Linked DNA regions of Chelatococcus sp. YT9. Each later gene encodes a partner of the first gene's protein in a complex. Links are inferred from orthologs where the notes say so. Each region holds a gene or a part of one and is shown on either strand. Other genes may lie near its edges.

What was found.
Region 2: the proteins of xseA (region 1) and KIO76_RS13725 are in contact, whole or in part, in a cryo-EM structure (PDB 8TXR), measured with the Escherichia coli proteins. The link is inferred for Chelatococcus sp. YT9 from one-to-one orthologs.

The regions. Positions count from the first base shown.
Region 1 is NZ_JAHBRW010000001.1:181,492-184,741, reverse strand. Bases 178-3,114 are described here. They hold xseA (exodeoxyribonuclease VII large subunit), read left to right. Parts: upstream 178-807; coding sequence 808-2,421; downstream 2,422-3,114. Other genes in these bases: lpxK (tetraacyldisaccharide 4'-kinase), read right to left, coding at 2,740-3,114; KIO76_RS00835 (DUF2093 domain-containing protein), read left to right, coding at 2,450-2,671; KIO76_RS00845 (DMT family transporter), read left to right, coding at 178-714. Also shown: more of KIO76_RS00845, read left to right, coding at 1-177; more of lpxK, read right to left, coding at 3,115-3,250. UniProt on the Escherichia coli protein: Bidirectionally degrades single-stranded DNA into large acid-insoluble oligonucleotides, which are then degraded further into small acid-soluble oligonucleotides.
Region 2 is NZ_JAHBRW010000001.1:2,991,019-2,994,252, reverse strand. Bases 172-3,092 are described here. They hold KIO76_RS13725 (exodeoxyribonuclease VII small subunit), read left to right. Parts: upstream 172-1,450; coding sequence 1,451-1,735; downstream 1,736-3,092. Other genes in these bases: dxs (1-deoxy-D-xylulose-5-phosphate synthase), read left to right, coding at 1,803-3,092; KIO76_RS13730 (DUF2339 domain-containing protein), read left to right, coding at 172-1,374. Outside these bases: more of KIO76_RS13730, read left to right, coding at 1-171; more of dxs, read left to right, coding at 3,093-3,234. UniProt on the Escherichia coli protein: Bidirectionally degrades single-stranded DNA into large acid-insoluble oligonucleotides, which are then degraded further into small acid-soluble oligonucleotides.

The DNA.
Region 1 (3,250 bases):
AAAAGAAGCGGGCTCGTGCATGATCGACACGTCCGTAATCCGAAGCTTCTGGCTTTGCGCGGCCTGTTAGCCGGCATCGGATCAACGGCGGGTCTTTATGCGTTTTCCTTGCTTCCGCTTGCCGATGTCTATGCGATAACTTTTGCGTCGCCTCTATTGGTTACGTTGGCGTCTGTTCTTATCTTGCGGGAGGAAGTCGGTATTCGGCGCTGGGCTGCCGTGATCGCGGGCCTCATCGGCATTCTCATTATGGTCCGGCCGGGATATGCAGCGGTCAACATGGGCCATATCGCGGCCTTCATCAGCATCTTCGTGTCGACTGCGGTCGTGCTGATCATGCGGTCCATCGGTGCCACCGAAAGCCGCAACATGATGGTTGGGGCCGTGCTCGCGGGCCAGTTGATGGCCGGGATCCCAGGTACCTTCCTCTGGTTCTCCCCGCCGTCGGCTTTCGATATCGGCCTTGTGGTCGTTGGCGGACTTCTTAATGTTGCGGCTCAGTTCCTCTTTCTCGAAGCGCTGCGGTTGGCGCCTGCCTCCAGCGTCGCGCCGATGCAATATACGAAGCTCGTGTGGGCGCTGATCGTTGGCGCGTTGCTGTTTGGAGATCTGCCGACCGTCCACATGCTGCTCGGCGCCGCCATCGTCATCGCCTCGGTGCTCTACATGTTCCATCGCGAGCGCAAGCGCGGCGTTGCCCCGAGCGTCGCCTGAGCGGGACGTCGTTGCCTGAGAGGGCGTGTGGCCGCGTGCCTTTCTGCTTGATCGCGTCCCGGCAGCCGGTATCGTGCCGCCATGAGCGACAGCATGACGGGTCAGAACTTCGCGGGTGAAGGTTCCGCGACGAACATTCAGGAATGGACGGTATCGAGCCTGTCCGGCGCCCTGAAGCGGACGTTGGAGGATGCGTTCGGCCACGTCCGCCTCAAGGGCGAGGTCTCCGGCTATCGTGGACCGCATTCCTCCGGCCACTGTTATTTCGCGTTGAAGGACGAGGGCGCCAAGCTCGAGGCTGTGATCTGGAAGGGTGTCTTCAATCGCCTCAAGATCAAGCCGCAGGAAGGACTGGAAGTGGTCGTCACCGGCCGCATCACCACCTTTCCCGGCTCCTCGAAATACCAGATCATCATCGAGGCTATCGAGCCGGCGGGCGTCGGCGCGCTCATGGCGATCCTGGAGGAGCGCCGGCGCAAGCTTGCGGCTGAGGGGTTGTTCGACGAGGCGCGCAAGCAGCTTCTGCCGTTCTTGCCAAACGTCATCGGCGTCGTCACGTCACCGACGGGCGCTGTCATCCGCGATATCATCCATCGGCTGGAGGATCGTTTTCCGAGCCATGTACTCGTCTGGCCCGTACGCGTGCAGGGGGAGACGAGCGCCGCCGAGGTGGCGGCAGCCATCGACGGCTTCAACGCGCTTCCCGCCAGCGGTCCCATCCCTCGGCCCGATGTCATCATCGTCGCGCGCGGCGGCGGTTCGCTGGAAGATCTATGGTCCTTCAATGACGAGGCGGTCGTGCGTGCCGCCGCCGCCAGCGACATCCCGCTCATTTCGGCTGTGGGCCATGAGACGGATTGGACCCTCATCGACTATGCCGCGGATCTGCGCTGTCCGACGCCGACCGGTGCGGCCGAGAAGGTCGTGCCCGTGCGGCGGGATCTCGCGCTGCGCGTTGCCGATCTTGGCCGCCGCCACGGCGAGGCGATGGCGCGGCTCAGTGAGCGCCGCCGAACCGATCTGCGCAGCCTGACGCGAGCCTTGCGCCGGCCGGAGGATCTTATCGCCGGGCCGCGCCAGCGGCTCGATCTCGCTGCCGGCAAGCTCGTCCATGGCTTGCGTGTCAACGCGCGCCGGCACGAAATTGCGCTCACGGCCCTTGCACGGCGTCTCGTGCGCCTCTCGCCCCATCTGCAGCTGGAACAGTCGCGGGCCCGGCTGGCGCGGGCTGGGCAGCAGCTCGATCGCTGTTTTGCAGCCAACAGCCATCGCTACGCCCGGGCTTTCATGCGGGTAGCGGGTCGGCTATCGAGCCAGGGCCTGAGACACAGGCTCGATCGCGGCCGCGATCGGCTCGTGATCGCGGGGGGGCGCCTTGAAGAGATAGCACCGGAAATCGTGGCGCGCCGTTGCAAGCAGCTTGAAAGCGTCTGGAAACTGATCGACAGTCTAGGCCACAAGGGCGTGCTCGCCAGGGGCTATGCGCTGGTGCTGGATGAGGCGCGGCACCCTGTCCGGAGTGCAAGCACGGTGGCGGCGGGCATGCCGATGACGATCATGCTGTCCGATGGCGAGTTTGGCGCCGTCGCGGTTGATGGCGCGGAGGGCGCCGGAAGGGGAACGCGGGGCGGCCGCACCACGACCCGAAAGACGGGTGAGGCGGGAAAGGCCGGCTCGGACAAGCAGAGCAGCCTGTTCGACACATGATCGCGGCAGATCGAGCAAGGGCGTCACGATGAACCGGCATGACTATCGCTTCAACGGAAATGGTGAGGCCAGTCTCCAATATCTCGACGCGGACTTTCGCGTGCTGAAGCCCGGCAGTTATGTGGTCTGCTCGGTCACGGGCGAGCGCATTCCCCTCGATAAGCTCCGCTACTGGAGTGTCGACCGTCAAGAGGCCTATGCCTCGCCCGAGGCCGTGCTCGAGCGCTACAAGGCTCTTCGCCGGGCGTAAGGGTCACTCGGTATTCAGCACTCTCAGATGGAAGGTTATGTCGGAATGTCGGTGTCATCCGACGGCTCCTAGGCGGTCCGCTTCCGGCCCTTCTTCGTCTTGCGCAGCCAGCCCAACACGAATGCGGCAAGACCCTTTTCGTCGTCAGGCACGAACCGCACCGGCAACACCACGAGGCCTGGCAGATGGCTGATATCGTCGCCGAGGCGCGCTAGGTCCTTCTCCGTCGTGACGAGCAGGGCGTCCAGAGCTTTGGCGCGGGCCGCCAATGCTCGCAAATCCGCCGGCGTGTAGGGCTGGTGGTCACCGAATGCTGCTTCGTCGACGACCTCCGCTCCGATAGACCGCAGGGTTGCGAAAAACTTCTCCGGCCGGCCGATCCCGGCGAAGGCCGCGACACGCTTGCCGTGCAAGCCGGCAGCGGCTTCTGGGTCTGGGACGAGCGCCCCGGTAAAGACCGGGCGGTGGCGGGCAATGTCCATGACAGCCGCGCGGGCTGGGCCTTGACCGACCACGAGGAACGCGTCGACATGGGGTAACTGAACGGGCAGGGCGGCGCGGAGAGGGCCGGCCGGAACA
Region 2 (3,234 bases), 2.8 Mb from region 1 along the record:
GCGCTGGCGAGCCTCTGGCGTATCCTTCGTGGAGCACGCCTGCCTTTCTTGACAATCGCCTGCTATGCGGGCGCTGCGACTGTCGGGCCGCTCGCCCTTCTCGTCGTCGCCTATTGGCGTGTCGCCGGTTTCGACAAGAGCATTCCTTTCGCGCTCGTCGCGGCAGCCCTTGGTCTTGCCGCCACATATGCCGCGCGCCTGACGCGCACGCGGGAGGGGGAAGCGCCGGTCCTGGCGCTCGGCACAGGCGCTTTCGCTTCCGCCGCCGTCGCGGCGCTTGCGCTCGGCCTCACTTTCGCGCTCGACAAGGGCATGCTGACAGTCAGCTTCGCGCTCGCGGCGCTGGGCACGGCCTGGGTTGGCTGGCTCTGCCGGATCCCAGCCCTGCGCTACGTCGTCGGCGCGATCGGCGCCCTTGTCCTCGGCCGCGTCATCTGGGACCCTGCCATCGCAGGCAGCGATCTCGGCACCACGCCGATCCTGAACTGGCTGCTCTGGGGCTATGGTGTGCCGGCGGTCAGCTTTGGCCTCGCGGCGGTTATCCTAGCGAGGCATCGCCGGGACGCCATCACGCAGCTCTGCGAAAGCCTCTCGATCGTCTTCGCGGCGCTACTCGTTTTCTTCCAGATCCGCCATGCGCTCAGTGGCGGTGACATCCTGCGGGAATCCTCCAGCCTGATCGAGGCGGGGCTGATGGTGACTTCGAGCCTCCTGTTTTCACTCGTGATGGTGCGCTTCGATACGCGCCGGAGAGATCCGGTCTATCGCATCGCTTCGCTGGCTTTCGGCGCCTTCTCGCTGGCCATATCCTTCGGTTCCCTGGCTTTCATCGACAACCCAGCCTTTTCGGGCGATGCCGTTCCGGGTGGCGCGATCTTCAACGGGCTTCTTCTCGGTTATCTCATCCCGGCGATCGCCGCCTTTGCAGTGGCCTGGTATGCGCGGCCGAGCCGACCAATGTGGTACGTATATACCGCGGCAGGGCTCGGCCTCTTTCTGCATCTGCTTTATATGCTGCTGGAAATCCGCCGGTTGTTCCAGGGCCCCGTGCTCAGTATTTGGCGGGTGACCAGCGAAACGGAGCTCTGGGTCTATTCGCTGGCGCTTCTCGCGATGGGCGTACTGTTGCTCGCTATCGGGCTTTTGTGGCGGCTTCGTCTCGCCCGGCTCCTGTCCGGGGCCTATATCCTTGCTGCCGTGCTGAAGGTGTTCCTTGTCGACATGGCGAACCTCGAAGGCGCGCTCCGGGCATTGTCCTTCATCGGACTGGGGCTTGTTCTGGTCGGCATCGGCCTTGCCTATCAAAAGCTTCTCCTGAGGACCAGGCCTCACATCCCCGTGCCAAGGACAGAGCCGCCCACGCCGCCGCAATAATGCCGCGTGGAACGGCGACAAGGTGGAAGGGCTCCAAGCTTGCAACTTGGGGGGTAAACGGGCGATAACGCGCACCATGACCAAAGAAGTTTCTAAGGACCCATCTCCTCGCGCTGCGAACCAGCCCGACCTGGCCGCTCTCCCCTTCGAGCGGGCGCTGGCTGAGTTAGAGCAGATCGTCGCGCGTCTCGAACGCGGCGATGTGGCACTTGAGGAATCGCTCGCCATCTATGAGCGCGGCGAGGCTCTGAAGGCTCACTGCGAGGCTTTGCTGAGGCGCGCCGAGCAGCGCATCGAGAAAATAACCCTGTCGTCCGATGGTCGGGCGGTCGGGACAGAGCCGCTCGACATCGAGACATAAAAAGCCGCCCGACCGGATCGCCCTCCATTCCAGCCGGGCGGGTCGATCTCTTTTTTGCGTGAGGACCATCGCCGTGCCGGCAGCTACCCCACTTCTGGACACGATCGACCTGCCCGAGGACCTCAGGCGCCTGCCCGACGCGGCGCTGCGCCAGCTCGCCGATGAGCTGCGGCAGGAAACCATCAGCGCCGTCTCGATCACCGGCGGCCATCTCGGTGCGGGATTAGGCGTCGTCGAACTGACCGTCGCGCTCCATCACGTATTCGACACGCCGCGCGACCGCATCATCTGGGACGTCGGCCATCAGGCCTATCCGCACAAGATTCTGACCGGCCGGCGCGACCGGATCCGCACTTTGCGCAAGCCAGGCGGTCTTTCCGGCTTCACGCGCCGCTCGGAGAGCGAATACGACCCCTTCGGGGCCGCCCATTCCTCGACCTCGATTTCCGCCGGTCTCGGCATGGCCGTTGCCCAGACGCTCGACCATGCCGCCGGCAATGAGGCAGGGGGCAAGCCGCGGAACGTTGTGGCCGTCATAGGCGACGGGGCCATGTCAGCGGGGATGGCCTATGAAGCGATGAACAACGCCGGCGCTATGAACGCGCGGCTCATCGTCATCCTCAACGACAATGACATGTCGATCGCGCCGCCGGCCGGTGCCATGTCGGCCTATCTCGCGCGCCTCGTCTCCGGCGGCACTTACCGTTCCATCCGTGAAGTGGGCAAGCAACTTGCCCGCCACCTCCCGAAGTTCCTCTACGAGAAGGCGCAACGCGCCGAGGAATTCGCACGCGGATTCTGGACCGGCGGCACGCTTTTCGAAGAACTCGGCTTTTACTATGTCGGCCCGATCGACGGCCATAACCTCGACCATCTCCTGCCGGTGCTGCGCAACGCCCGCGACGCGACCTCCGGGCCAATTCTCGTCCATGTGGTCACCCAAAAGGGCAAGGGCTACGCGCCAGCTGAGGCCTCGGCTGACAAGTACCATGGGGTCGGAACCTTCGACGTCGTCACCGGTGTCCAGGCGAAGCCCAAGAGCAACGCGCCCGCCTATACCAAAGTCTTCGCGGAGAGCCTGGTTGCTGCGGCCCGCGCGGATGAGAAGATCGTCGCCGTTACCGCCGCAATGCCGTCAGGCACCGGGCTCGACCTGTTCGGACAGGTCTTCCCGACGCGGACCTTCGACGTTGGCATCGCGGAGCAGCATGCCGTGACCTTCGCGGCGGGCCTTGCTACGGAAGGCTACAAGCCGTTCTGCGCCATTTATTCGACCTTCCTGCAGCGCGCCTATGACCAGGTGGTCCACGACGTCTCCATCCAGAAGCTGCCGGTGCGCTTCGCTATCGACCGCGCCGGGCTCGTGGGGGCCGATGGCGCGACCCACGCCGGCTCCTTCGACATCGCCTTCCTCGGCTGCCTGCCTGACATGGTGGTGATGGCAGCTGCCGATGAGGCGGAACTCGTGCATATGGTCGCAACCGCCGCTGCCTATGACG